One region of the Paenibacillus sp. J2R1T-4 genome, then DNA from elsewhere that is predicted to be linked to it. Evidence: riboswitches for the same ligand, from Rfam matches in the RefSeq annotation. Region 1 holds a riboswitch; each other region holds the start of a gene.
The links. A riboswitch is a leader RNA that binds a small molecule or an ion and turns the genes downstream of it on or off. The one in region 1 is predicted to bind cobalamin.
Positions count from the first base shown of each region.

Region 1 (10,134 bases):
GCTAGTTGAGAAATGTATCGAATATGATATCCCGATCTTGCTGCATGCTTTTCACAAAGCGGTGGGTCAATATCCGGATGAATCGATTGGCACCCATGTCGCCGACCTGGCAAGACGTTATCCGCAAGCCAAGCTCATCATGGCGCATCTCGGCGGCAATAACTACCATGGAATCAAGGCTATTCGTGATTGTCCGAATGTGTGGACTGACATTTCCGGTTCGTTATACCGTCGGGATGAAGTCGATTATGCCGTAAGACAGCTAGGTGCACACCGGGTGTTATTCGGTTCAGACATGCCGGGCTGCTCCTATATTACCAACTACGCTCAAGTACTGGAAGCGAATCTGACACCGATTGAACGCAATCAGATTCTAGCCCAGAACACGATCGATTTGTTCCGATTGAAGGTCTCAGCTTAATTACTGCAGTCTATTTTGTATGTAATATTGCTCTGTCACTAGACAGAGCTTTTTCTTCGCCTTATAATGAAAATGATTATCAATATCGGTCTGATAATGAATAACATTATATTAAGGGTGAACCGAGCATGAATGCAGGAAGTGTTGATCTCCATATACTCGAGCATAAGTTCAATGTGGTCTTAACGAAACGCGAGCAGCCTGTATTCTCTGTTCGAGGTGAAGATCTTTTACACTCTGAGACCATACTCGAGCTGCTGCAAACTTATAAACCTTTGATCAAGGCCGATGAAACGACAGCACCGGCAGCTTATTTCTGCGGTTTTTTAAGTATGTTAGGGCTGGCTTTGCAATATTCTGTTTCGATTTGGAACAGAAGCTTCGATGTCACGTTATCTAACCTTACAATCCAGTTGTACACGGACAGGAAGACCGGCTATTCTCGCTTTGCTTTTGTGATCCACCCATGGTCGGAAGAGGCTGCTCCATCGGATTGTGCAGCAAGAGATGAATGGCGCGAACGGATACTATCTTCCTACTATGAGAAGACGGCTCGCCCTATCATAGAGTGCGCTTCGCAGGTCTCTGGGCTTGATGCAGGACAACTATGGGGTCAATTCCCAACCCGAATGAATTATTTCTTGGAGGTATTTCACCAAGAAATCGAGGAATCTATAGCTGGTTCACCGGAAAGCTCTGCTGCTATCTCGGTCGGGAAGAATAGGTTATTCGATGATTATGACTGCTTGTGCAGTCTGAGTGGATTGATCTTCGGCCGGACTAAAAACCCGCTTGATGTAAAGATTCGTTACATAGAGGATTCCCGCAACCCAGACAAACAAGTGAAGATGAAGAATGCCTGCTGCCTATACTATAAGACGGGGGAAGGGCAATATTGTTACACTTGTCCCCGATTGAATGAATCTGATCGTGAGGCAATAAGAGCCAAATATCGAGCACTTGATCCCGTTTAGACTTATTCTTTTTGCAACTTGCATTGACGGTTTTGTGCTGGAAGAGTATGATGATACAGTTGTAATGCAATAATTTCATATTGTGGAAATAGGTGTTCTAGCTTATGGCTAGAGCTTAAAAGGGAAGTTCGGTGAAATACCGATGCGGTCCCGCCACTGTAACAGAGTAGTCTCAGCCACCATGCCACTGATCGATTCGATTGGGAAGGCAAGCTGACGATGATGATTCTGGAGCCAGGAGACCTGCCTATTTGAACAACACTGCTTTACCTACGGGAGATAGGGAGGTGTTAGATGACCGGTGCTTATTTGAGTTGTCTCAAAACATGACGGACGTCTTTACCTTGTATTTGTTACGAGGTGGAGATGTCTTTTTTTGTTGGTTTCTTATCAGAAAATTGGAACTGGGAGGAAAATGATCATGAAAAGCAGCAATATGGGTTACCCGAGAATCGGCGCAAACCGGGAATGGAAGAAGTCGCTTGAGTTGTTCTGGCAAGGGAAGCTGACGGAGGCGGAGTTCTCGCAACAAATGGAGACCATCCGTCTTCGTAATTTGCAGGTACAGGTGAGCAAAGGAATCGAGATCATACCTGTGAATGATTTCAGTTTGTACGATCATATGCTGGATATGTCCACTATGTTCGGTCTAGTCCCCAAACGCTTCTCGTATGAGGGCGGAGTAGTTCCAGTCTCCACCTATTATGAAATGGCGAGGGGGAATCAACAGGCAACCGCCTGCGAAATGACCAAATGGTTCAATACGAATTATCACTATATCGTACCTGAGCTTCAAGATGCAGTGCCTGTTCTGGTTGAGAATCGTCCCTTGACTGCTTACCGCGAGGCGAAGGAGAAGCTGAATATCGAAGGTAAGCCGGTGTTCGTCGGACCCTACACATTCGTTAAGCTTTCCAAAGGCTACCCTGCAAGCCAACTCGCCTCTATACTTGAGACTTTCGTCCCTCTTTACATTCAGATTGTACAGGAGCTACAGCAGGAAGGGGTGCAATGGGTTCAAATCGACGAGCCGAGCTTAGTGACGGATGTCTCGGATTCTGACATGAGGCTGGTTGCCTCGATCTATGAACAATTGAAGCAAGCTGCACCAAAGCTGAAGATATGGGTTCAAACTTATTTCGAGTCTGTTGAACATTATGTACAACTAGTGGCATTTCCTGTAGATGCGATCGGACTGGATTTCGTTCATGGACAGGGAGCTAATCTTAGCAGCTTGGAGGCTTATGGCTTTCCAACAAATAAAGTGTTGGCAGTCGGATTGGTCGATGGGCGTAATATTTGGAGCTCTGATTACGATGCCAAACTTACGATTCTAGAGCGGATTTGCCAAGTCGTTCCGCATGAGCGGCTTGTGCTCCAGCCTTCCTGCAGCTTGCTGCATGCTCCTGTCAGCGCGGAAGGGGAGAGTAAACTGGATCCGGTATTGCGCCAAGCACTCTCATTTGCCAATGAGAAGCTCGATGAAGTGAGAGATTTGACTCAAGCAATCAACGAGGATTATGGAGCTATCGAAAGGCAAATGAAACGCAATAGAACAGCCATTCTGGACCTTAACCAATCTTCATCACGTAATGTGGCAGCTGTGCAACAAGCAATCAAGCAGCTGCAAGCTGAGAAAGAGTTGCATTCCGGCCGTAACTGTGTTTTTGCAGAGCGCCGTCTTGTCCAAGAGAAGAAGTGGCAGCTTCCATTCCTGCCCACGACAACGATTGGCAGCTTTCCGCAGTCCGCTGAGGTTAGACAAGCACGGCTGAAGTTCCGAAAAGGAGATTCATCGAAGGTGCAGTATGATGCTTTTGTACGGGAGCAGATCAAGACCTGGATTGAGCTGCAAGAGCAAATCGGGTTGGATGTTCTGGTGCATGGCGAGTTCGAACGGACCGATATGGTTGAGTTTTTCGGTGAGAAGCTGCCCGGATTTGCTTTTACCCAGAATGGTTGGGTACAGTCCTATGGCTCCCGCTGTGTGAAGCCTCCCGTCATCTATGGGGATATACATTTTGATGAACCGATGACCGTAGAGGAAACCGTCTATGCACAATCGTTGACTTCCAAGCCTGTAAAAGGAATGCTGACGGGTCCGATTACGATTCTGAACTGGTCCTTCGTTCGGGATGATATTACTCGTGAACAAGTTGCTTTTCAGATCGCCCTGGCTTTGCGCAAGGAGGTAGAAGCTCTGGAATGCGCAGGTATTGAGATGATTCAAGTGGATGAGCCCGCCCTGCGCGAAGGGTTGCCGCTTAGAAGAGACGATTGGGCTGCTTACTTGGAATGGTCTGTTCTTGCTTTCAGGATCTCGACAGCGTCCGTAAAGGATACGACCCAAATTCACACCCATATGTGCTATTGTGAGTTTCATGACATTATTGATTCTATCCAAGCTTTGGATGCCGATGTCATTTCTATTGAAACGTCCCGCAGCCACGGCGAGTTGATTCACAGCTTCGAAGACCATACTTACACGAAAGGCATCGGGCTTGGCGTTTATGATATTCATAGCCCGAGGGTTCCTTCAGTGGATGAGATGGTGAATATGATAGAGCGGGCACTGAAGGTGCTCGATCCTTCGTTATTCTGGATTAATCCGGATTGCGGATTGAAGACACGTGGGATTGCCGAAACCGTGGAATCCTTGACTCAAATGGTGAAGGCCACGCAGAAAGTAAGAGAATTGCGGAAGGTAGATTAATTATCTTATATAATTATGATTGCTATTTCTAGTGAAAAGAGCACCCCTAAAGGTGCTTTTTTTCATTCTTGTACATATATATGATAGCAAAATAGGTGCATTTGGAAAGGAGAAACGGTGCATGATCGTCGTGTTTCTCGTACTCATGTTGATTATGCTTGCTTGTTTTGGCCTGATCATGTGGCTGCTCTTTCTAGGAATTCAAAAGGATACGATTGATCTGGATTTTCAGACCATCTGGCAAGACGTGAAGGTAACTCGAAAAGACATGGAATTCGAATAGGTCTAGTACGGGGAAAGATCGCTAAGGAGGAGTAAATGCCATGCTGCATATTGTTGTGTGTGTCAAGCAAGTGCCAGATAGCCGGGAGATTCGGATTGATCCTAAGAATAACACGTTGATCCGGCAAGGTGTACCTAGCATCGTGAACTTCTATGACATGCATGGGTTGGAGGAAGCGCTTCGCATCAAGGACGAGCAGGATGCACGTGTTACTGTGGTAACGATGGGGCCGCCGCCCGCAGAAAAAGGCTTGAAGGAATGTATCTCGCTTGGTGCTGATGAGGCTGTACTTGTTACGGATCGCGGGTTCGCAGGAGCCGATACGCTTGCAACCTCTTATGTTGTGGCGGAAACCATTCGTAAGGTAGAGGAACGTTGGGGACCCGTCGACATGGTGTTCTGCGGCAAGCAGACTTTGGATGGAGATACCGGCCAGGTAGGCCCAGGTGTTGCCTGCAGACTGGATCTGGAGCAGCTTACATATGTGAATAAAGTGGTGACTGTCAATGAGGATACGAGGCGGGTAACTGTGCAACGTCATTTGGAGGATGGACTAGAAGTTGTAGAAACCTCGATGCCCGTATTAATCACTGCGTTGAAAGAATTGAACAAAGTGCGAAGAGCTTCCTTGCCAGGTATGATTCGCGCTGCCCGATATAAGCCTATCGTCTGGACAACAGCGGATTTCCCGCATCTGGATAAAGCTAAGATTGGCTTGAAGGGCTCACCTACGATTGTAGCCAAAACATGGGTTCCCGAAGTTAAATCGGTTAAGTCAATAAGCATTGAAGGGGAGACGGTCCAAGAGAAAGCGGAGAAGCTGATCAGTCAGCTGTGGGGAACACCTCTTGCGGAGAGGTTAGGATGGAATTCGAATGCGTCTGCTGCTACTGTGTCCAATGTGTCCAATCAGAATGTTCAATGAAGCTGGGAGTGAATAAAAATGTCTACAGAACGTACAGATGATCAGATGCCGGATTGGTCCGCTTATCGCGGAGTGTTGATTGTTGTTGAGCAACGGGATGGACAAGCAAAGTCGGTATCATGGCAGCTGCTTGGCGAAGGCCGCAAGCTGGCCAATAAGTTGGAGGTACCTCTATTAGCTCTTGTAATGGGCAGCGAAGTTGAGCATCTGGCACGGGAAGCTGCCTATTATGGCGCGGACAAGGTGTTCCTATGTGATGATCCTGTGTTAAAGATTTACCGCACGCGTCCGTATAGCCGAGTCGTGCTTAAGTTAATTGACGAGGAAAAGCCTGAGATCGTGCTTTTCGGCGCTACAGCAACAGGAAGGGACCTGGCTGGAGCGATCGGCACCCATCTTCCTACCGGGCTTACAGCTGACACAACGGAACTGGATGTTGAACCCCATCCATCCCGATTGCTGCTAGCCAGTCGTCCTGCCTTCTCTGAAAAGATGATGGCCACAATTCTATGTAAGCAATATCGGCCGCAGATGGCTACTGCACGAGCTGGAGTATTCGAATCCCTGCCTCGTGATGTGACGCGTGAAGCGAATATTGTACCGCTAGAATGCGAGCTCCAGGAAGCAGATATCGCGGCACAAGTACTGGATTTTATCGAGGAGACGGGCCGCGTCAATCTGGAGGAAGCAGAAGTGATCGTTGCAGGGGGGCGAGGGCTCGGAGGTCCAGAACCCTTCGCCATGCTGAAGGCGTTAGCTGATGCGCTAGGCGGTTCGGTAGGAGCTTCACGTGCAGCTGTAGATGCGGGTTGGATCAAGCATGAGCATCAAGTAGGTCAGACCGGTTCTACAGTCAGACCCAAGTTATATTTCGCAATCGGGATATCTGGGGCCGTCCAGCATACAGTAGGTATGAGTAACTCTGACATTGTAGTTGCAATTAATCGGGACGCAGAAGCACCGATCTTCCAGTTTGCACATTACGGAATTGTTGGTGATTTGTTTCAGATTGTTCCAGCCATAACAGAAGAAGTACGCAAACGCAGAGGTGTGTTCGGGCCTGTTAGTGAATCGATGCCTTCCAAAACCGGATAGAAGGGAGTGAAACCGAGAATGAATGAGAAATTCGATTGCATTGTTGTAGGCGCCGGACCTGCGGGAGCTGCTGCTGCTCTTACAATGGCGAGGGCAGGCCTTTCTGTTGTGCTGTTGGAGCGAGGAGAATTTCCCGGTGCCAAAAACTTGTTCGGCGGCGTATTATATCGCAAGCAGATCGAGGAGCTGGTGCCAGAGTTTTGGAAGGAGCGCAATGCGCCGGTAGAGCGGCATATTGTGGAACAACGTCTGTGGATGATGGGCAAGGAATCGATGGTTACAGTTGGTCATCGCAACGAAGCCTTTAAGGAACCCTATAACTGCTTCACAGGTCTGCGAGTGAAATTCGACCCGTGGTTCGCTGACAAAGCCGTACAGGCCGGTGCTCTGCCGATCTATGAGACAGTAGCAACGGAAGTTCTCCGCGAAGGGGATCGTGTTGTCGGTGTGCGAACCGATCGGGAGCACGGCGACCTGTATGCTGATGTCGTGCTAATTGCTGACGGAGTGAACTCTTTGCTCGGCAAGGCGATGGGCATACACCGGGAGTGGAAGCCGGATGAAGTGTCACTCGCCGTGAAGGAGATTATCTCGCTGCCCAAGGAAAAGATCGAAGATCGTTTCGGTCTCGAGGGGGACGAAGGCGTGACGATTGAATTCATGGGAGAGACTTCACTTGGAATGGCGGGCATGGGCTTCCTGTATACGAACAAGGATACGATCTCGCTCGGTGTTGGTGTCATGGTCAATCATCTGCGAGATAAGAGAGTGAAGCCGTATGCTTTGCTGGACGCTGTGAAGCAGCATCCCATGATCCGTAAGCTGATCCAGGGCGGCGAGATGAAGGAATACTCTGGTCATCTGATTCCTGAGGGCGGCTACAACTCCATTCCTCCATTGTCCGGCAACGGGTGGTGTGTAGCAGGCGATGCGGCGCAGCTGGTCAACTTCGTGCACCGGGAAGGGACGAACCTGGCCATGACATCAGGTCGGTTAGCGGGTGAAGCGATTGTCGAAGCCAAGCAAGCCGGGGAAGATTGCTCTGCCGCATCACTGAGGCGGTATGATAATAAGATCCGGGCATCGTTTGTGCATAAAGATCTGCAGAAATACAAGGGCATGCATGAACTTCTGAAGCATGAAGATCCCGAATTGTTGTTCGACAAACTCCCTCGGGCACTGAATGCAGCGGCTTTTCAGTTCCTTTCCGTCGATGGAATATCCAAGGCTGAGAAGCAGCGCACAGGAATGCGTATGATCAAAGATGCAGCAGGGGGAACCATGAATCTGCTGAAGCTCGGATATAAAGGATGGAGGGCGATGAACGGATGAGCCAGTGCGGTGTTTCCGACAGGCTGTTTACGATCCGCTACAAATGTGACGACAAGTCCCATCTTATTATTAAGGAAGCGGACACTTGCGTGAAATGTACAACGAAGGATTGCAACTACTTTTGCCCGTCTGATGTGTACGAATGGGAAAAGAAGCAGAAGATTACTACGGTTGCTTTTGAGAACTGTATCGAATGCGGGACTTGCCGAATCGCATGCCCTTCGGACAATATCGATTGGGTGTATCCAAAAGGCGGATACGGGATTACGTATAAATATGGTTAATCGAGAAGGAGCCCGGCGTCCATGACGCTGGGCTTTCTTTTCATAGCAACACCAACCCGATAGTGCAAAAACTTCGACCATAAGGGTAAATCCTTTTGCTGAACATTCTACTAAGATAAAGGTAGAAACAAATTAGCAATTAGAGGGAGAAGGAGAACAGTTAATGGACAAAATTCGCATGGGGATTATCGGTTGCGGAGGTATGGCAGGGTCGCATTTCAAAGGATATGAGGCATTGATGGAGCAGATGGAAGTGACGGCTGTATGTGATATCGTCCCTGAACGGGCGCAAAGCGCAGCAGAGCAGCTCGGTATTACTAAAGCGGTAACGGATTATCGTGACCTGTTGGATGATGTAGATGCTGTATTAATCGTGCTTCCGCATGACTTGCATTTTGAAGTGGGGATGGCTTGTCTCAAAGCGGGTAAACATGTCTTGATGGAAAAGCCGCTGGCTAACTCAGAACAAGAAGTAATCGAATTGATCAAGACTTCCGAAGAGGTTGGCAAAATATTGATGACGGCTTACCCGGTCCGCTTCTGGCCGCTCGTCTTGAAGATGAAAGAACTGATCGATACCCAAGAATACGGTGAAATCTTCCAGTTATCGATATGGACGGAACAGCTCACCAAGTATCAAGAAGGACATTGGGGCTTATCTGCGAAGAGTTTGGGAGGCGGTCAATTCTTCAGCCATGGCTGTCACTACATTGATATCATGATGTGGATTCTGGGCCGTCCGGTATGGGGCACCCATATGGGAACGAACCGCGGTACGCCTTGGATGGAAAAGGAAGGGACAAGCAACGTCTCTCTGGAATTCGAGAACGGCGCTCTCGGTTATCACTTCGGAACATGGGGTGCGCGCGGAACACGTCTAGGCTATAGCATCCACGCGCATTGTACCAAAGGAATGCTGGAAGCTCATATCAGTTCAGGGAAGCTCTACGCGCATACGGAAATGGTTCCGGAGAAGTCCAACTTGGATACGCGTTCGACGACTGAAGTGTTGATGGAAGTTCCTCTTGACGGGAAGAACACGCATTATGAAATCCAGCATTTCCTGGATTGCATTCGAACCGGTTCTGTTCCGCTAACAGATGGCCCTTCGAGTTTGCAAGGTCTTAGAGTGATCTGGCGTTTGTACGAAGCAGAGAAAAACCGGGTGGTTGCAGATCTGAGTGGTCTGGGCCTCGAGGATGATTGGAAAGCCGTCATTCCTGGAATTAGTTAATGGTATTAATGAAAAGCCCGACGTCATCAGGACGTTGGGCTTTTGTCTTGCAGGGCCTCCGCCTCCGAAGCCCACTGTTTAAGCTTTTGATCTGAGGGCAGCAATATGGCTAACAGTCCAACGAGTGGCAGAAAAGCAACTGATTTCATGACAAACTCGAGGCTGGTTGAATCTGCCAACGCTCCAAGAGCTGCAGCGCCAAGGCCGCCCGCCCCAAACGCAAGCCCGTAGAAGAGACCGGACACGGTTCCAATATTGCCTGGCAGCAGTTCTTGCGCATAAACCACATTAACCGATCCGCTAGACATAATCGTGAACCCGATTATGACGCTGAAGACGATGCTGGTAGAGAGATTTACATAAGGCAGCAGGAAGGCGAATGGCATTGCGCCTAGAATCGAGAACCAGATTACATTCCGACGTCCCCATCGATCCGCAAGAGGCCCGCCGAAAAATGTTCCAACCGCTCCCGCAGCAAGAAAAGCAAACACACATAATTGCGCTGACTGTACAGACAATTGAAATCGTTCGATCAGATAAAAGTGAAAGAAACTGCTAATCCCAGCCAGATAGGCCATTTTGGACGTAAGAATCAGCATAAGTATGGAGATCGCCGTTGCAACCTTACCGCGATTCGCAACAGGCATGCTTCCTGCGTTTTTCTTTTTTATTTTGATCGTGCGAGACGGAAGGATTCCGCTATACCAACGAGCCGTGTATATTTGGATCGCGATGGCTGCCACTGCTAAGATGGAGAACCATAATATACCATCCTGTCCGAACGGCACGAATATAAGTGCGGTCATGACGGGTGCAAGTGCTTGCCCCGCATTTCCCCCTACCTGGAAGATTCCTTGCGCAAGACCTCTTCTG
Region 1 is NZ_JCAUBA010000002.1:451,349-461,482, forward strand. It holds gene AC58QD_RS05705 (amidohydrolase family protein) at 1-421, shown strand, start outside; gene AC58QD_RS05710 (hypothetical protein) at 550-1,395, shown strand; cobalamin riboswitch at 1,469-1,660, shown strand; gene metE (5-methyltetrahydropteroyltriglutamate--homocysteine S-methyltransferase) at 1,811-4,108, shown strand; gene AC58QD_RS05720 (hypothetical protein) at 4,230-4,391, shown strand; gene AC58QD_RS05725 (electron transfer flavoprotein subunit beta/FixA family protein) at 4,432-5,316, shown strand; gene AC58QD_RS05730 (electron transfer flavoprotein subunit alpha/FixB family protein) at 5,335-6,411, shown strand; gene AC58QD_RS05735 (FAD-dependent oxidoreductase) at 6,430-7,743, shown strand; gene AC58QD_RS05740 (ferredoxin family protein) at 7,740-8,027, shown strand; gene AC58QD_RS05745 (Gfo/Idh/MocA family protein) at 8,191-9,261, shown strand; gene AC58QD_RS05750 (MFS transporter) at 9,288-10,134, opposite strand, start outside.

Region 2 (10,134 bases), on a different contig from region 1:
ATCGACCAGCACGACCGTGCTGGGATTGGAGGGCGATGCAGCGGAAGTGATGCTGCCGACCGGGGTGGGCGACGCGTCTTGAGGCTGCGCGGGTGCGAGGCCGAGCGTAGTCAGCAGCTCGGTGAGCTGCAGCGGCTCCTCGGCCGTAGCCCAGAAGCCTGGCGGCGCGGCGAGATCGCGCTGACTGCGGTGCTGGGCGACGCGCTCGGCCATCTCCGCGTCAAGCGCTTGCGCGGTCGCGATGTAGGTGCCGCGCTCGCCAAGGCGCAACGCCAGCTGTTCGGCGAACGAGCTCTTGCCGCTGCGCGCGCCGCCTGTCACGAGGATATGCTTCATCAATCGTGCTCGCTCCTATTCCTTCGAAATGCCTGCGCTCTCAAACGTAGCCATTTCGTTCATAATTTTCACTGCAGCTTCCACGATCGGGAAGCACAACACGGCGCCTGTGCCTTCGCCCAGGCGCATATCCATCGTAAGCATCGGCTTCAGCCCGATGCTCTCTAGGAGCTGCCGGTGGCCCAGCTCCTGCGACAAATGCGACGGCAGCATGCTGGCTGCCGACAGCGGAGCCAGGCGGCTCGCCACGAGCGCGGCCGCCGAAGAGATGAACCCGTCGATGACGACGGGGCAACGGTGCGCCGCGGCGCCGAGGATCACGCCGACAAGGCCGGCGATCTCCAGGCCGCCGAGCGCGGCAAGCACGCCGAGCGGGTCGGCCGCGTCTACGCGGTTCGCCGCAAGCGCTCGACGCACGATCGCGGCCTTGTGCAGCCGCTTCGCCTCGTCGATGCCGGTGCCCAGCCCGACGACAGCTTCAACGTCCGCACCGGTCAGCGCGGCGAGCAGAGCAGCACTCGGCGTCGTGTTGCCGATGCCCATCTCGCCGGTGGCGAACAGCCGATAGCCGCGCTCCGCTAGGCCGTTCACCGTCTCGACACCCGCCATCACCGCTTGCGCGGCTTCCTGCCGGCTCATCGCCGGTCCTGCGGCGATGTTCGCTGTGCCGTACTTCACCTTGCGGTTCACCAGCTGCGGATGCTCTATATCGGACATGACGCCGATATCAACGCATACCACATCGGCTCCTGCCTGGCGGGCCAGTACGTTCACAGCGGCTCCGCCGTGCAGGAAGTTCAACACCATCTGCGGTGTGACCACTTGCGGGAATGCGCTAACGCCTTCCACGCACACGCCGTGATCACCGGCCATCACAATAACCGCTTTGCGCGTCAGATCCGGGTTCAGCTCCCCCGTTATTCCAGCTACCTGCCAAGCGATCTCCTCCAAGCGGCCGAGACTGCCTGGCGGCTTGGTCAATTGATCCAGCCTCAGCCGCGCAGCCTGGACCGCCTCGTCATTCAATGGTTCAATGCGTCTAATAACATCTAGCATGCCGAGCTCTTCTTCACTTATTGCGAGGTTGCTCACGGACCAAGGCTCCTGTCTAATGTATGTTACAGCGGTTTATCCCTTACCCGCCGTTGTGGTTAGCGCCTTTTGAGGCAATTAATCTCTTCAATTACTTATAAAATGGGCTAATAAAGCCTTCTCAGGGTCTTATTTGGTGCGTGGCCCTTATTTCACATGATGCTAGCTAGCAACCTGGACGAAATAAGACCTTGAAAAGGCTCTATCCTTACTGACTACCCAGTCCAACCCGGCTGCAGCATAATCTGCGGAATTCCACTCACGGGATGCTCCGTTATGATCGGTACTGTTCCATATACATCCGCGATCAGCTCGCGGCGAATCACTTCCTGCGGTGTACCCACTTGGGCAACAGTGCCCCCATGCAGGACAAGCAAGCGATCGCAATACTGGGCGGCCAAGTTCAGATCGTGCAATACGGCCACCACCGTAAGATCCTCTTCAGCCTGCCAACGGCGAACTGCATCCATCATCTGCACCTGATACCCGATATCGAGGAACGTAGTTGGCTCGTCGAGCAATAATAGCTTCGGCTGCTGGGCCATCACTTTGGCCAAAGCAACCCGCTGACGTTCGCCGCCGCTCAAATTCTCAAGCGTCCGTTCCGCAAGGTGTACAAGGTTAAGCTTCTCCATTATACCCTCAATCAGCAGCATTTGGTCTTCCGTCTCGTCTCCTAACCAATTCTGGAAAGGAAAGCGCCCCATCTCCACAACTTCACGCACTGTAAATCCGATTGGCGGGAGCGCATCCTGCTGGAGGACAGCAACCCATTGCGCCAGTTCCTTACGAGCATAGCTGCTGACTTTCCGTCCATCGAGCTCTACTGCGCCTGAATCTGCTGTTTCAACACCCGATAAAAGCTTCAACAGCGTGGATTTTCCGCTTCCGTTAGGGCCAATAACACCAAACATTTCACCGCGTTCAACCGAGAAACCGACCTCTTTCAAGATGAGCTGCCGATCAAAAGACTTACAAACCTTGTTTATCGCAATCATCCCGCACCCCCTTCCTAAGGTCATTGTTTTTGTGCCGCCCTGTCAACTTTTCATTGTTTTCTTATGCTTGTTCAATAAGTAACCGAAGAAAGGTGCGCCCAAAAACGCAGTAACAACTCCTAGAGGAATCTCTGTCGGACTCAGCGCCATTCTTGCAATCGTATCTGCCCATAGTACGTATATCCCGCCTGCTATCATAGATAAGGGGACAATCAGCCTGTAATCCGGCCCTACAATCAACCGCACCAAATGTGGAGTAATTAAGCCTACAAATCCAACGACTCCCGACACCGATACAGCAGCAGCGGTTAACAGCGTGGATACAACCAGTACCCATCTTTTCGTGCGTTCTACGGATACGCCAAGATGTGATGCTTGCCGCTCTCCCAATGCGAACAAATTGAGTGAACGAGCGTATGCTGTCAACACAAGAAGCCCAACAATCAAATACGGCAGCACGACCACTGAATGAGACCACCCGCGAAGCGCCAAGCTGCCCATCAGCCAGAACAAGATTTCATTAACGACCCGATTGGACATCGACACCATGAACGATACTATTGCCCCGAGAAATGCCGATATCACAACACCCGATAAGATGATCGTCTCCATCTGGAATTTGCCGTTGAAATTAGCTAATCGGAATACGACCCATAGACTGATTAGTCCGGTTGTAAAAGCCACAATCGGAATCGTCCACTGCCCGAACAAGGCAAACTGCAGACCAAACAAAATAAGGAAGGCCGCTCCCACAGAGGAGCCTGAGGCCACACCTAATGTATATGGATCCGCAAGCGGATTACGCAGCACGCCCTGAAAGCCTGCCCCAGCTAGTGACAAGCAGCCGCCTACAAGAATACCGAGCATTATTCTAGGAAATCGGACTTTCATAATAATTTGTTCCGAGGATTCCGGCCATTGCACCTGAACCCAGTCCCCGACGAACGGGATATGGTGTAGTAAGATCAGCCACACATGAGAAATGGGAAGGCGCGCAGACCCCATCGACAAGCTGATCACTATGGAGAGAAGAAGGAGAAGCATGCCTGCTCCTCCCCACAACAACAGTTTCTTCTTCATGAGTTATTTCACCAGATCAGGATAAATCGCTTTGGCGATATCGATCAAACCTTGCGTCACGCGTGGACCTGGACGGGACAACAAGTTATCATCCAAGCCTTTAACTGCGTTATTCTTGATAGCCGTAATTTTTTCCCAGCCTCCGCGGCCGCGAATCGTCTTCTCGAGATCAGGTACACCCTTTGCGAACAAGATCACATCAGGATTAGATTGAATGATTTTCTCTTCGCTGATTTGTTTCCAACCAACCAGATCAGATGCTACGTTAACGCCGCCTGCCAGTGTAATAAGGTCGTCCATGAACTCTCCTTTACCTACCGTCCAGCCTGGGGAGAACTCAATATACACTTTTTTCTTTTGCTCTTCCTTTAATCCTTTTACTGCATCTACAACTTTTTGTTTCTCTGCTTTCATCTGAGCTACTACCTTCTCGGCTTGCTCCTGAGTATCGGTAATTTTCCCATACTGAAGAATACGCTCCATTGCTTGGTCAACCGTCTTAGGTTCTACAGAGAATAAGTTCAATTTCAATTCTGTCAGCTTTTCAACCGACTTCTTGTTCAAGGACAGCCCTGCGAATACGATCTCCGGATTAGCGGCCAGAATCGCTTCTGTATTCCCTTGCAGATTCCCCATCTTAGGCTTCGTCTTCGCTTCTGCCGGATAATCATCATAATCGGACACGCCATATATTTTGTTACCTAGTCCTAAAGCGAACAATACTTCTGTCTCACTCGGCGATAGCGATACGATTCTTTCTGGTGCTTTGGTGAACGTTACTTCTTTACCCGATGCGTCTTTAACCGTTAATGGATATACGGTTTTTTTGCTGTTCGCTGTTGCTTGCGGGCTTGCACTCGGGCTCGGACTGGAAGCAGTAACCGGCTCCTTGATCCCTGATGGACTTTCTTCTTTCTTGGCACAGCCGACTGCACTTGTCAGTAGTAACGCAGCAGCAAGTAACCATACGATTTGCTTCTTCATGCTAACATTCTCCCTCTTACTATGTAGTTGAGCTTCCTCGAGAGAATACCGTGGACACACTTGCTAGGAACAACAAACAACAAAAACCTCTACCCGTGGCAGGATAGAGGTTCAGCAAATCAAGGGAAACGTCGTGACCATCGTAACGGAGCTGTTTGCGCTGAAACGTATGTTCACTTCCTGATTCAGCCGGTCCTTTTCCTCGAAGGATTCCAAGAGCTGTACACCATATAGGCAGGTCTCCTGACTTATAGGGTTACGATTCCCTCACAAACTTGCATGAAGAAATCCCTATTTCACAGTGGCGGGACCGCGTCAGTCTTTCACTGACTTCCCTTTTAACCGTCATCTTTCAAGCTTACAGCCAAGAACATGTACGGCACCTATAGGTAGTTCCAAGTATTCTATTGATTAAGCATCACGTATGAATTATAGACCATGGTCATCTATCTGGCAAGGGTCGGCAAAAACCAGATTACATCTCGGCAATCAGCCAGCGCCAGAGTTGGGCAAGGAGGAAATGCCTTTGCCATCAATGCGTCACAGATCGCAGTAGTTAGAATCCGCCCTCAGGGTTAACCGATCATATCTCTATGAAATGTAAAACCTCTGGTGCATTATGCTCCAGAAGTTCTTGGCAGTTGAGTCAATTGCAAAAAGGTTGTTACTACTTAGGTCCTGTAGAGACCAGTTTGCCACTGCTAGTATAGGTTATTTGGGTGAAAAAGACAGCTTTTTCCGGGATAGCAAGTTTTGCTACTGGTTATTTGGCCTGGATTGAGGAGAATCAGTTCACAATGCGGAAATAAGGGATAGTCAGATTGGCTGCTACGTGCCTGAGCGATGAAATGGCCCAAATAGACAATAGTAACATGGCTTATCTGTAAGTTTCGCCTCACTGTAATTCCTACTATCCACGATAAACAGAAATGTAGCAGGAAAAAACAGCGATTTTCGCATACGGAAGGTGGAACCACACAACGGATTCGAGTAATCGAAACCTAAGCAGTAACCAAAAAGCAATTATTTTCAATACATAACCAAAATCAGCTTACTTAATTGCAAAAAAGCAACTATTAGACCACCAAGTCCACTTTTAATTGCTTTCCTGCAACTAATTAGGCCCAAACACCCCGGACACCCTGATTTAATTGCTTTTCTGCAACTAAATTCACCCGCCGTCCTTCAAGCTCCTCAAGCATTCGCAATCTTATTGAAGGAATGAACCGTAAGCACATAATAGATAAAGTAAATGCCCGCATAAGCCAGCATCGACACCGTAATAGGGAAGAACAAGTTAATTCCTATGAGACTTCCAAGCAGGGACGAGAATGCATGAATAATGATTGAACTGTGCAGCATCCCGACGAGTAGAGGAAGCAGGAAGACGAATAGGGATTGCTTCGCAATGGAGCTGCGTATTTGTTTGCGGCTTAAGCCGATTTTATGCAGAATCGCATACCTCTCTTTGTCTGCTTGTGCTTCTGTCAATTGCTTGAAATAAATCATACTGCCCGTAGCAGCAAGCAACACGAGTCCCAGAAATCCAAAAATAAACACGTTCAGGCCTGATTCTTCCATCCCTTTTCTGTATTCTTTATAAAAGGCGAACAACGGATCATGATCGGTACCCTTGTTTAACTCCAGCAGTTTGGCGGAAGTGTCCGCAGTCGTTTTCTCGCCTTGTACTTTGTATACTTTGTAGATCAATGGAGCGGTTTGTTTGGCCAGATCAGCGAACATAGCATCACTAATAATGAAATAGAAATCAGGGAATTTCCAATTCAGTACTCTCTCTTCCAATAGATCGACAAATTGAATCGTGCTAGTCCCTTGCGGTACAGACAGCTTCAGATTCTTCCCTTGGAAATCGGCAAATGTGAATTTCGTGTATAAAGGCTTAATCGGCATAGCCTGATCCCCGGACAATTGAATGGTAAGCTCTCTGGATAAGGCTTTCTGTATCTCGTTAAACGTACTGACGGCTATTAGCTTGATCGGCTTGTTATCCGCATCGAGGTACCGCGGAGGCAGCATAGACGGATCGGAGAATTCCCCTGCCGATTTAATAACCGGAACATCCATGGATATCGTAACAGAGTGCTCCTTGTCTTGAGCAATGATAGCTTCTATTTGACGATCAAACGATTCCCCTTCGGATATATGCATATAACTGAATGGTGAATGCTTCTCAGCTGTCTTCTCGATGCTGTAGTACGTACTGTAGCCCAAGCATATAGCTGATAAAGTAAAAGCGCTTAACAAGGCAATCATAGCTAATAAGCGGGCGTTTCCTTTCATCCTGTACATCAATTGAGAGGTGCCAATCATCTTCATACCGCGATAATAGCTGGACTTGTTCCTCTGCATCAGCTTTAACAATACTATGGTGCCCGAACGGAATATAAGGAAAGTTCCAATAACAATACCACCCATTAATATCCCAAGATTTCTAAGTATTTGTTCATTGGACTTGAAGGGCTGGTCCGATGCCCAATAGCTGATGCCAATTAGAATCAATCCAACGAGAGCAGCTAATAGTGAAGCCTTGGGTACTTGTTCGCCTTCTTTCTCTGCACGGAACAATTCAATGAGCTGGAACCGATAGATCAATCTGTACCCTTGAATCGATGTGAACAGCAGGATGGCCGTGAACACCGCTATTGTATTCCCGATCGCACCTACCGACAAGCTGAAGCTTACATTTACGGCCGAGCCAAGCAGCTTAAGCAAGATCATGAGGAACAGCTTGGATAATAATGTACCCAATATAATTCCAGTTATGAGCGCGAGAGCACCCATAATCAAATTTTCATAGAACAGCATCTTGCCGATCGTACTCTTCCGCATACCGAGCAATGAATAGAGGCCAACCTCTTTCTTTCGTTTCTTAGTGAAAAAGGAATTAGAGTACCAGATAAACAAGGCAACAAAGATGATTAGCATAATGGAAGCCTGCCGAAAAATAGAGCTGATTGCAGTTGAAGCCAACATGGTGGTCTGAATGTCCGAGCTGTACTGCATGGAGACGAAAGTGAAGTAAATAACAACGCTGCATATCATCGAGACGAAATAAATCAGATAGTTTCTGAAGTTCCCTTGAATATTACGTTTCGTTATACTAAATATCGTCATTCGCGCCACCCCCGAGCACGGACAACACATCAAGCACTTTCTTGAAGAAATCTTTGCGTGATGAATTCCCTTTTACAAGCTCCGTGAACATCTTTCCATCTTTAATGAATAGGACTCGCTTGCAATAGCTGGCGGCGAACGCATCATGGGTTACCATCAGAATAGTAGCCTTGTCCTGCTCATTCAAATCCTTTAGACTTTCCAGCAATTCAGTGGCTGACTTGGAATCGAGCGCACCCGTAGGCTCATCAGCAAGAAGTAAGCTTGGCTTGGCAATAATCGCGCGACCAGCTGCCGTCCGCTGCTTCTGGCCGCCGGATATTTGATACGGGTATTTGTCTAACAAGGCTCTGATTCCGAATCGATCCGCGATTGTCTCTACTTTCTGCTCTATCACAGCAACATTCGTTTTGGACAATGCCAGCGGAAGCACAATGTTTTCTTTGACGGTTAACGTATCTAGAAGATTGTAATCCTGGAAAAGAAATCCAAGCTTCGTGCGGCGGAATGCGGACAGCTCCTCTTCCTTCATCTTCACGATGCTCGTTCCATCAATTACAATATCGCCAGATGTCGGCTGATCTATCGTTGCCAATACATTCAATAGTGTCGTTTTCCCTGAGCCAGATGGACCCATAATCCCTACGAACTCGCCTTCCAGTATAGTTAGATCAATCCCGTCCAGTGCTGTATACACGCTTCCCTTCGAACCATATACCTTCTTCACTTGCTTCGCTTCTACAATTGTTCTCATCTTCCGATTTCCCCCATTCGACGTCCCCGTCCTGAGCAGCGGGGTGACTTTATGTCCTTATCCTACTAGACTTAAGTGCATGCAGCCATCGAAGTAGCTTACGAGGAGTCAAATCAATCTTACATTATTGTCACATCGTGGTCAGGTTGCTCAGTTGATTTATACAAACAATGCCATCCCCAGGGGACGGCACCGTTTCAAGCATTATTTCTCCATGATCGCTTTCAGCACTTGCTTCGATTTCTCTTTATCCTTTGCGCGGAATGGAATATAAGCCATCATTTCTCCGCCCTTGTATCCAAGATCCTTTAACCATTTGGTATTCGTCACTGGCACTCCAACTAATTTGTCTTTATATATACCTGCAGGATAATCTTCTTTTTTGAAAGTATCATCGAGACTGATGTAGCCATCCTGATTCGCTAACATGTCGAACTGCGCCTTCGGCACAATGAACAGCCCATTCTCCCCTGCAGCGAGTTCTACGACCATCTTGTCTATACTGAACATAGGAGTAACGAATAATTCCACTGTTGGTGTTTCTCCAACCTTTTCTTTGAGGGATGCCTCCATCTCCTCATTTTTGTTAAATGGCGAGCTCTCTGCGAACATTGCAAATATAGGGACATCCGCTTTTGGACCTCCGCATCCGGCTAATACCCCGATTAGCAGAGTCAATACAAGTCCTAACGCCAACGTCTTCTTCCTCATGTGCTGCTTCTCCCCTTATCCATGGCTTTATACTCTATCTACTTGTAGGTTATCATACCATATTGAGAGCTTCTACGAAAACGCTACCTTCTTCCATCTATTGGACGAATAAGAACCCGCCCCGCGGATAGCCGCGGAACGGGTTTCAATAGATTGTAATGTCAGTCCTATAGGGACTTGCGCATATATTCATTAATCTTCTCATCCAGCATCCGGCTAATATCCACAACATGCTCTGCCGTCAACGATTGGTTGTCTAAGAAAGCTTGCTCCATTGACATTCGCAGTCGAATTATCTCTTCCTCCAACGAAAGAGTTAGAGACTCCTGCTCAGAGGTTTGGTGCTTACGACGGTACGACCAACGGATCGGTAATGACTGTTCACGTGCAAGGCCATGATTGGACAAATGGACCATACCTGCTTCATTATACACTGGAACCCCTCCCTCCGTATCGAACCTTAAGACAAGCTGTTAATATCGCTGGTACTAAGACCAATATACCAGAAATAACTAACATTGGGGAGTATCCAAAGTACTACGAGGTATGCTGAATTCATCTAACCAACTCTTATTTTGTCGACAAAACCAGAAATACGGTCTAAAGCTTCAGTTAATTGTCCTACAGACGTAGCGTAGGAACAACGAATAAAGCCCTCTCCGCCTATCCCGAATACTTGACCAGGCACTGCCGCTACTTTACCTTCGTACAATAGCCTTTGACAGAACTCTTCCGAGGACAAACCCGTAGAGGAAACAGAAGGAAAGGCATAGAAAGCCCCTTGCGGCTCGTGACACTCCAGTCCCATCTCGCGGAAGCCTTTTACAACAAGACGGCGGCGTTGATTGTAAGCATCCACCATCCGATCCTTTTCATCCATTCCATGGGTAAGTGCTGCGTAAGCCGCAACCTGACCCATAACGGGCGCACACATGACCGTATATTGATGGATCTTGAGCATGGCAGAGATTAGATCAGGGTGTCCGCATGCGTATCCCATCCGCCAACCTGTCATCGCGAAAGCTTTGGAGAATCCACTAACCA
Region 2 is NZ_JCAUBA010000029.1:32,609-42,742, reverse strand. It holds gene AC58QD_RS30130 (bifunctional adenosylcobinamide kinase/adenosylcobinamide-phosphate guanylyltransferase) at 1-336, opposite strand, end outside; gene cobT (nicotinate-nucleotide--dimethylbenzimidazole phosphoribosyltransferase) at 352-1,392, opposite strand; gene AC58QD_RS30120 (heme ABC transporter ATP-binding protein) at 1,644-2,426, opposite strand; gene AC58QD_RS30115 (FecCD family ABC transporter permease) at 2,469-3,506, opposite strand; gene AC58QD_RS30110 (ABC transporter substrate-binding protein) at 3,510-4,490, opposite strand; cobalamin riboswitch at 4,707-4,892, opposite strand; gene AC58QD_RS30105 (FtsX-like permease family protein) at 5,685-7,625, opposite strand; gene AC58QD_RS30100 (ABC transporter ATP-binding protein) at 7,612-8,379, opposite strand; gene AC58QD_RS30095 (hypothetical protein) at 8,584-9,090, opposite strand; gene AC58QD_RS30090 (aspartyl-phosphate phosphatase Spo0E family protein) at 9,258-9,524, opposite strand; gene AC58QD_RS30085 (aminotransferase class I/II-fold pyridoxal phosphate-dependent enzyme) at 9,650-10,134, opposite strand, start outside.
Region 2: it holds a riboswitch for cobalamin, as region 1 does, so the genes downstream of both, AC58QD_RS30110 (ABC transporter substrate-binding protein) here and metE (5-methyltetrahydropteroyltriglutamate--homocysteine S-methyltransferase) in region 1, are expected to answer to the same signal.

Region 3 (10,134 bases), on a different contig from region 1:
TTTCTACAGCTCTTGGGAAAAAAGTTGTGTTCAAGACAGACTGATTAATAATGAAGAGGCATCCGGAATTTTCTGGATGCCTTTATTTAAGTTATGGTAAGCTATACCAGCACTGGGTAACAAATCCGCTCTCGGCGTGAACGGAGTCGTAACTTTCCTGCAGCATCAAGGGTTCTTTCAACTGATAGAGAAGCTGAAAGAAAAGATTGAAAAAAGATAGTTGCCTAGACAAACCATTATGATATAGTATAGGTACTATACAGGATAGTAACAGGCTATATGCTTGAAAGCTTCATACATGTAATATACAGATATATCCAACCTATAATTACATTAAATAGGCTTGTATACTTTTGTAGGAGGTGATGTGCACCTAATGAAAATGTTTTATGTAAGCGATTTCTGAAAGCGTTGTATTCAGATTGAAATTGATGTTATTGCGTCTCTAACAAACAAACTAATCTACATTTATCGATTTCCGGGAGGTCATTTTATTGAAGAAGAGATTTAGTCAGATCGTAGCTTTATCGATGGTTTCGGCCATGGTAGTAAGCGCTTGCGGAGCCAAAGAAGAAACTCCAACATCGTCATCATCACCATCTAAATCCCCTGGTGCCAGCTCGGCTCCAACAGTAGCTCCAAAGGAAAAGCTGACGCTGAACTGGATGATTACAGTTCCTACTAATGATTCCAAGCTTCCTGCTGCAGACAAAGACTTTGTTAAGAAAAAGATTGAAGAGAAATTCAACGTGACTCTTAACATGGAATACATGGTCTACAGCACAACGGATTATCAGACAAAGCTGAACCTGAAGCTTGCTTCCGGCGATGCTCCTGATATGTTCCAAACAGGCGGAGCTGAATCCAACACTTATATCTTGGACAAAGCAGTAGCGGATATGACGAACTATGTAACGCCAACTACAATGCCTAATTATTTCAAATACTGGCTGAGCCAAGACGAAATGAAGCGTTATGGCGTACAGAACGTGTTCATGCGTGCACCGGTAATCTTCAACAAAGAGCAATATTTCTCCTATTATGTTCGGAAAGACTGGCTTGACAAGTTAAGCCTGAAAATGCCTACGAATTATGACGAAATGATTGAAGTTATGAAAGCGTTCACTACCAAAGATCCAGACGGTAACGGTAAGAACGATACGTACGGGCTTTCGATGGCTGGTAACGGTACTTCAATACCAAAGGACTTCCCAGAATGGTATAAGCACAACCTGGGTCCTGGTTTGTTTGTTGAAGGCGACAAATTCATCGATGCAGGCAGCGATATCCGGACTCAGAACGTGCTCAATGACATTAAGAAAACTATCGCTCTTGGTGTAGTTGATCCGGACTGGTTCCTCAACAAGCCTGGCGTACAATGGGATAAAGCGGCACAAGGCAAAATCGGTATTTTCTACTCCAGCAACCGTACTCATGCCTTCGATAATGCAGCGAATAGCATACAGAAAAAGACAAAAGATACAACAGGTGTTCAAACCGTTGATTGGCAGCCGTTCCACATCGAAAATACGAATGGAGCGAGCTATCAAGCGCTTCCAGGTACACCTTTCCTATTCAGTGCCAAAGCTCCTGCAAACAAAATTCAACGTACTGTAGAGATTATGGACTGGCTCGTAGGTGAAGAAGGCTTCCTGCTGACACACTATGGTCAAGAAGGCACTCATTATAAAAAAGAAGGTAAAAAAATCACTATTGATCCTGCGGCATACAAACGTGATATTTCCGATCAAGGAAAGTTCCTGGATATTTATGCAGGAATTGCCGGCAACATCAACATCGGACCACAAGCGCTTGGGCTTGAGTTGATTGATCCTAACGAAACCGATCGTGACCGTAAAATCTTGGAGCGTGTAAAACAAGTTAAGTATGCCCTTTTAGGTACTAACGTATCACCGATCCCTGGAATGGATCTGTCTGCATTCCGGACTCAAATGCACAAGTTCCATACCCAAATCATCTTTGACGAGAAGGATGCTTCTAATTGGCCGAAATATCGTCAAGAGTTGATGACCAAGTACAGCGGTAAAGGCTTGTTCGAAGGTTATGCCGAGCAAGTAGCCAAAGCGCATGGTAAGACGATTACCTTCAAAGCTGACAATTAATTGTCAGAAAAATGACGCAAAACAAACGACTTAGGGCTATAGTCCTAAGTCGTTTTTTCATGGTCAAATCTGCTAGTTATTCATTGACAATTTCAATATATTGATATAATCTTTGAGAAGACAACTATATATTGATGTGAATGGGTGCCTTGTGAGGTAGTTGCCTACTAGGCTTAATAGGGAAATTCGGTAGACAAAAGTCCGATGCGGTCCCGCCACTGTAACAGAAGAGCTCGATTCGACAAGCCACTGGCCGCTATGCCGGGAAGGTGGATCGAGTGATGATTCTGAAGCCAGGAGACCTGCCCGTTCATAGACACTGTGTAACCTACGGGAGATAGGGAAGTGTCGGACAAGCTTGCAAGAATGCATCATGATTCGTCCAATGGACGAATCGTGTATAGGACCATTCATGATCAAGGTGTGTCTGACTTCGCTACCCGAGTCAGATGCACCTTTTATATTGGAGGATGAGAACATCATGTTAGTGGTATATGACTCCCGCACCGGGAATGTTGAGAAATTCGTCAGGAAGCTCGGTGTGAAGGCAGTGAAGCTGCAGGATTGTGAACGGGAAGACCTGAACGAGCCCTTCGTAATGGTTACTTATACAACCGGATTCGGCAACGCCCCGGATAATGTAATTTCTTTTCTTCGACGTAATCGCGGCTATTTGAAAGGTGTTTCCGCAAGCGGGAACCGGAACTGGGGTACTTCCTTCGCCAAGAGCGCCGATACGCTTGCTGAGCTGTTCGCGGTCCCAATTGTACATAAATTTGAACTGTCAGGAACTACTAGCGATGTAGAACGATTTCAAGAGGGGATGAGACGCGTTGCGGCATATTGAACTGAACAACCAATTGATGAACAAAGGAATCGATGGATTCTACGACTTGAACAAGGACAAAGAAGCGGTTGCCGCTTTTATGGAGGAAGTGGAAGCTAAGAGTGTATCCTTCGCTTCTCTAAGAGAGAAACTGAACTATTTGATAGAGGAAAATTACTATACCAATATGTTCGACCAGTATACATATGAACAAGTGGAAGAAGTGTACAATCTCACGGCGGACAGCGAGTTTCAATTTCAATCCTACATGGCGATCTCAAAGTTTTATAAGGACTATGCTCTCAAGACGAATGACAAGGGACTGTATCTGGAGCGTTACGAGGATCGTGTAGCTATTGTAGCCTTGTTCCTTGGACGCGGAGATGCAGAGCTGGCCAAACGGATTGCATGCGCCATGATGGAGCAAAGATTGCAACCGGCTACCCCAACGTTCTTAAATGCGGGTAAGAGCCGTCGAGGCGAGATGGTATCCTGCTTCTTGCTCGAGGCGGATGATTCTCTCAATTCGATTAATTATGTTATCGGTACTTGTATGCAATTATCCAAAATCGGCGGAGGGGTGGCTGTCAACCTGTCCAAGCTGCGAGGACGCGGCGAACCGATCAAAGGTGTAGAAGGCGCAGCAAAGGGCATCATGCCAATCATGAAGCTGTTGGAGGATGCATTCTCGTATGCGGATCAGATGGGCCAACGCAAAGGCTCCGGCGCCGCTTATTATAATATTTTTGGCTGGGACGTATTGGAGTTTCTGGATTGCAAGAAAATTAATGCGGATGAGAAGTCGCGAATTAAGACATTGTCCATTGGGCTGATCGTGCCTAACAAGCTATACAAGCTGGCAGAGGAGAACAAACCGCTAAACGTATTCGGATCGTATTCCGTCTATCAAGCTTACGGCAAGCACTTGGATGATCTTGATCTGGACGAGATGTATGAGGAGCTGCTGGACAACCCGAAAGTAACGAAGAAGGTTGTGATGAGTGCAAGGGAGATGTTGACCAAGATCGCTACGATTCAGCTGGAATCCGGCTATCCTTATATCATGAATAAGTCGAACGCTAACAACGTGCATGCTTTGAAAGCGCTAGGGTCTGTGAAGATGTCCAACCTGTGTACCGAAATATTCCAATTGCAAGAAACGTCCATTATTCATGACTATGACAAGCCTGATGAGATCCTTCGTGATATAAGCTGTAATCTGGCTTCTCTTAACATAGTCAACGTCATGGATCGCAAGGCCATTAAAGAGTCGGTACAGCTAGGCATGGAAGCCTTAACGACCGTAAGCGACTTCACTACAATAGAGAATGCCCCTGGAGTACGTAAAGCTAATTCTGAACTGCATTCCGTAGGTTTGGGCGCCATGAATCTGAACGGGTATCTTGCGAAGAATAGTATTGCCTATGAGAGTGCGGAAGCGAGAGATTTTGCCAGAACATTCTTCATGATGATGAATTATTATTCTATTGAGAAAAGCATGGAGATTGCAAAGGCCCGTCAAATAACGTTTCAAGATTTCGATCGTTCGGAATACGCGTCAGGCACTTATTTTGATCGCTATCTGGACCAGGACTATTCTCCAGGAACTGCAAAGGTGGCAGCGCTATTCGAAGGGATGTCCATTCCGGACCGCCAGGACTGGGCGAGACTGAGGGATCAAGTGCAGCAGCACGGTCTGTATCACGCTTATCGATTGGCCATAGCACCGACACAAAGCATCTCTTATATCCAAAACGCCACTTCGAGCGTTATGCCCGTAGTAGAGCTAATAGAGACACGCACGTACGCAAATTCGACTACTTATTATCCGATGCCGTATTTGTCACCTAATAATGTGTTCTTTTATAAATCAGCTTACAATATGGATCAATTCAAAGTGATCGACCTTATTGCAGAAATTCAAGCTCATGTGGATCAGGGAATATCAACAATACTTCACGTTAACAGCAATGTAACTACTCGTGAATTGGCAAGATTATATGTGTACGCCGCCCACAAGGGATTGAAATCACTTTATTACACTAGAACGAAACATTTATCCGTAGAGGAATGCACGAGCTGCGCGGTATAACAACAGGAAGGGGCAATTAGAGTGAAAGCAGTGAACTGGAACCGTCCGGATGATGATTATACATTAGCCTTCTGGCAGCAAAATGTTATGCAATTTTGGACGGACGAGGAGATCCCTCTATCGGATGATCAAATGTCCTGGATGGAGCTTGGACGAGCTCAGCAGGAATTATATAAGAAGGTGCTCGGCGGATTGACTTTATTAGATACGATTCAAGGCGGTGTCGGGATGCCGAAGATCGTGGAGCATGTGGACGGCTTGCAGCGTAAAGCTGTATTATCCTTCATGGGGATGATGGAGCAGATTCATGCCAAATCGTATAGCAGCATATTCACCACGCTTGCAACTTCCGAAGAAATTGATGGAATATTCCGTTGGGTGGAGCAGAATCCACGCTTACAGCTGAAAGCTAGCCGGATAGCAGCGGTCTATGAAGATATTACAAGCACGCGATCCTTATACCTGGCTATGTCAGCGTCGGTGCTTTTGGAAAGCTTCTTGTTCTACAGCGGTTTTTTCTATCCGCTGTATCTGGCGGGTCAAGGTAAGATGACAAGCAGCGGGGAGATTATCGACCTCATTCTAAGAGACGAGAGCATCCATGGCTTGTATGTAGGGACATTGGCACAGGAAGTGTTCCAACAGTTGAATGAAGAGGAGAAGGAGCAGGTCACGAAGGAGCTGTTCGCTCTTTTCCAAGAGTTATATGAGAACGAAATAGCGTATACAAGCGAATTATATACCGAGATTGGTTTGGACGGAGAGGTTATGGCTTATGTTCGCTACAATGCGAATAAGGCGCTCATGAACTTGGGACTTGACCCTCATTTCCCTGAAGAAGAAGTCAACCCCATTGTATTTAATGGGATTAGTACAAGAACCAAACAACATGACTTTTTCTCCAAGAAGGGGAACGGTTATGTTCGTACGCTTCACGTAGAACAACTGAGGGATGAAGACTTCTCATTCACATAAAACGGTCGGAGGCTCACGGCAATCCCTATTGCCGGCCTCCGACCGTTTGTCTGAATTCCGAGGGAGTAACCCCTTTCAACTCTTTGAACACTCTGGAGAATGTACGGAAGGACTCGAACCCGACTTCGGTAGCAATATCGGACACGGTCATCTCGGTCGAGGCGAGCAGGCTTGCGGCTCTGCGGATGCGGAGCGCATGCAAGTAGCTCAGGAAGCTTTGACCGACGAGTTCTTTGAAAGTACGGCTAATATAAGGAACACTCACCTTGAACATGCTCGATAATAATTCCAAGGTTACATTCTCCTGCATATAATGAGTGTTTACATATTGGATTAGCTTCCATGTATCTTTTCTCTTCTCCGCCAAACGTGGAGCTTCTGGACTGCCTACCGCAGAATTCGAACGCACGAAAAGCATAATCGCTTCCACAAGCTTAGCCCGCAAATAACTATTCCTTCCCAGCTTCCTGTCTTCATACTCACGGTTGATATCCAGGAATATCCGCTGAATGGTATCAAGCCTTTCACCATCAAGATGAACGTAGGGCAGAATGTCGTCACCGATTCGCAGCAATAAAGCACTAAGCTCGGACTCAACTAAACCGTCTGTTAAGATTCCGATATCGAACATACAGCACACAAGCTCAAGCGAGCTGTCTGTATCATTAGAGAAATCATGGATTTGATGAGGCAATAGGACGAACAAAGTGCCTGGCTGAAACGAATATTTGATTCCATTCACTTGTGTAGTCAATTTGCCCTTGAGCACTAGGCCAATCTCGGCGAATTCGTGATGATGAACGGGGTAGCCTCCTATCGTATGAATGCCCATGTAGAAGGGGAACATGTCTTCCGTAACATTACGCAGTTCCAGTGCGTTTTCATAGATTGGAAAAATCGTCATCGAGTTGCCTCCCATTCCTAATAAGCTTAATTGTATCATAGAAGCCAGCCCGGTTAGAAGCTTGCAAATGAAGGTAGACTGATGGCCTTCCCAAACGACCATTTGCATAAAGATTTGTCTTCTTTCCATACTATTTTGGCATGCATGAACATGTATTGTCCTTTACTATAAGAGGAAGTACAAAAGCATGAAGGAAAGGACAAATCTAAGATGACGAACTTGCAAATAGGCTGCGCCAAAACGGATATTACTCCAGAGTACCCCGTTCCATTATCGGGATTTGCTGTCCGCGGCAATAAGCCTTATGAATCGGTAATCAGCCGTATATTTCTAAGAGCCGTTTTTCTGCAGCAAGCAGATGGGAATGGCGGATGGAACCAAGCATTAATCGTTTCAGCTGATATATTATGGTGGGGCTCCGACCGAATGGAAACGATTCGCAATCAATTGTTCAACCGTTTTGGTCTGCATCCGGAATGTATTATTCTTAACGCGACTCATAGTCACTCGGGTCCTCAAGCGAGCTTTAACTTTCATCGGTTATTAGGCACCGCTGATGCCGACTATGTGGATAGACTGGAAGCCTTGCTCTATCAAACGGTAGAAGAGGCACTTCTGAATGTGGAACCGGTTACAGTCGAAAGAGGAGCAGGAGAATGTTACAACGGCATCCAAAGACGCAAGTATATAGATGGGAAGGTAAGAGGAGGACCCAATCCAGAGGGACCTGTTGATCATGACGTGAATGTTATTCGGTTCACTTCGGCATCAGGGCAAGCCAAGGCATTACTAGTGCATTATGCTTGTCACCCTGTAATATCAAATGCCAACGAGCTCTCTTCTGAGTTCACAGGTCATGCGATGGAACGGTTGGAGCGTGAACTAGACGGGGCTGTCTGTCTCTTCCTGCAAGGCTGCACAGCAGATATTAATATATATGTAGAATCTGCAGACCCGAGCTTGGAGGATGATCGTCAAAAGATAGCTTACTTCGGAGATAAGCTTGCAGAGGCTGTGATAGCAACGTTAAATCGTCCGCTAGCCGTATTGCCTGCTAAGCTGCTCACCGGTACGAAGGTTGAAGTGCCTTTGCAGCTTCGACCATTGGCTAATCGGGATGAGCTGAAATCACTGGTTGAAGCGGGTAAATCTCCTTATGACGAATGGGCGGTTGAAATGTTAGCCCGATTCGACAAGCGAGCTACTGCTTTAACGATGGAGTTTCTGCGTCTGGACGTGGCTGAGGGGTTGTCTTTGCTTGCAATGAATGCTGAAGTAGTGGTGGAGTACGGTCTGTATTTGAAGTCAATTAATCCAGATGTACTTCCCGTTGCTTATTCTAACGGGATGATTGGATATGTGCCGATGGCATATCAACTGCGGCATAACGGTTATGAGGCAGACGAATCCACATATTACTTCCATATGCCTGCCAAGCTGGAGCCTGAGATTGAGACACCGGTGAGACAAACATTGGAGCGTCTTGCCTCAAGCCATGTCAGGGGGGAATCGTGATGAATTTTGGAGTAATCGGTTGCGGCACGATGGGCAAGATGTATATGGAGCGTTTATGCACCATACCCGATGTACACCTTACAGCGATCAGCAACCGTTCGGAAGACGTACTTGCGGAGTGCGCGGTTAAATACGGAGTAACGGCCTATACATCGTATGAAGAGCTAATTGCCTCATCAGAAGTGGACGTTGTATGCGTTACGCTGCCTACACATATGCACAAAGAGGTTGTTCTAAAGGCTGCGGCGAGCGGCAAACATGTAATATGCGAGAAACCGCTTGCACTTAATCCTCAGGATGCAAGGGAAATGGCGGAAGCCTGTGAGCGGAATGGGGTTCGTTTCTTTCCTGCCCATGTATTGCGCTTCTTCCCTGAGTATGTTCAGCTGCGTCAGAAAGTGAAGGACGGTACCATTGGAAGAGTCGGAGTCGCACATGCTAAGCGAGCGAGCAAACATCCCGTTGCAGGCAGTTGGTATATCGATCCGGCTAGAAGCGGGGGCATTCTCTTCGATTTAATGATTCATGACCTGGATTTCTTGCGTTGGACACTTGGAGACGCGAAGACTGTGTTTGCTGTGAATCAACAAGCCGAAGGGGTGGATTACGCGTCGGTGACCATACGCTTTGAGAGCGGAGCCATCGCTAACCTGGAAGCTTTCTGGGGTTACCCGGGGCCGTTCCTGACACAAGTTGAATTGGCTGGTACAGACGGCGTGCTCCGCCATGACAGCCGCAATAGTGTCTCGCTCGTCGTTCAACAGAACGATCCGGAACAAAGCGCACATAGAGGTGTCGATTTTCCCATGCGCCCGTCACTTAAGGATCCGTTCGTTGTTCAACTAGAACATTTCCTGAACTGCATCCGAACAGGCGAGGAAGCTGTTGTCACGTCTCAAGACGGGGTAAGCGCCGTTGAATTAGCCCACTCCGCCGTACAGTCACTCCAGACTGGTCAACCAGTCCGAATTGCAGGCCATACAGCAGGGGAGGTAGCAAGATGAGAACGATCCGTATCGGAATGATCAGCTTCGCACACTCTCATGGGAACAGCTATTTACTAGAGCTGATGAAGCTCGATAATGTTGAAATAGTCGGCTTGTATGACCCGGAGTACGATAGAGTGGCAACACATGTAGAGAAGTTGGGTATCCCCTATTATGACGATCATATGGAGCTTCTGGAAACAGATATAGATGCTGTAGTCATCTGCTCCGAGAATATTGAACACGGCCGGTATACAGCAGATGCAGCACGTGCGGGTAAACATGTGTTGTGTGAGAAGCCGCTCGGGGTATCAATAGAACAAATGCAAGGGATGATTGCCGTTTGCCGGGACAATAATGTTCAGTTAATGACGGCATTCCCATGCCGTTACTTGGCAGCTGTCCGTGATGCCAAAGCCGCAATCGATCAAGGAGCTATCGGGGATATATTGGCGATAAAAGGGACCAATAAGGGCCGTATGCCCGGTAGATGGTTTATTGATCCAACTCTATCAGGCGGAGGAGCTGTCCTCGACCACACCGTCCATGTTATGGATCTGATGAACTGGATTCTTCAATCGGAGCCGGAAGAAGTGTATGCAGAGGTCGGGGAGCTGTTCCACGATAATCTGGGTATTGACGACGCAGGGATGATACATGTAAAGTTCCGCAATGGAGCAATTGGAATCATGGATCCTAGCTGGTCCAGACCA
Region 3 is NZ_JCAUBA010000007.1:179,004-189,137, forward strand. It holds gene AC58QD_RS14270 (type 2 periplasmic-binding domain-containing protein) at 1-44, shown strand, start outside; gene AC58QD_RS14275 (extracellular solute-binding protein) at 495-2,123, shown strand; cobalamin riboswitch at 2,249-2,447, shown strand; gene nrdI (class Ib ribonucleoside-diphosphate reductase assembly flavoprotein NrdI) at 2,605-2,970, shown strand; gene nrdE (class 1b ribonucleoside-diphosphate reductase subunit alpha) at 2,957-5,041, shown strand; gene nrdF (class 1b ribonucleoside-diphosphate reductase subunit beta) at 5,063-6,016, shown strand; gene AC58QD_RS14295 (AraC family transcriptional regulator) at 6,042-6,920, opposite strand; gene AC58QD_RS14300 (neutral/alkaline non-lysosomal ceramidase N-terminal domain-containing protein) at 7,131-8,435, shown strand; gene AC58QD_RS14305 (Gfo/Idh/MocA family protein) at 8,435-9,439, shown strand; gene AC58QD_RS14310 (Gfo/Idh/MocA family protein) at 9,436-10,134, shown strand, end outside.
Region 3: it holds a riboswitch for cobalamin, as region 1 does, so the genes downstream of both, nrdI (class Ib ribonucleoside-diphosphate reductase assembly flavoprotein NrdI) here and metE (5-methyltetrahydropteroyltriglutamate--homocysteine S-methyltransferase) in region 1, are expected to answer to the same signal.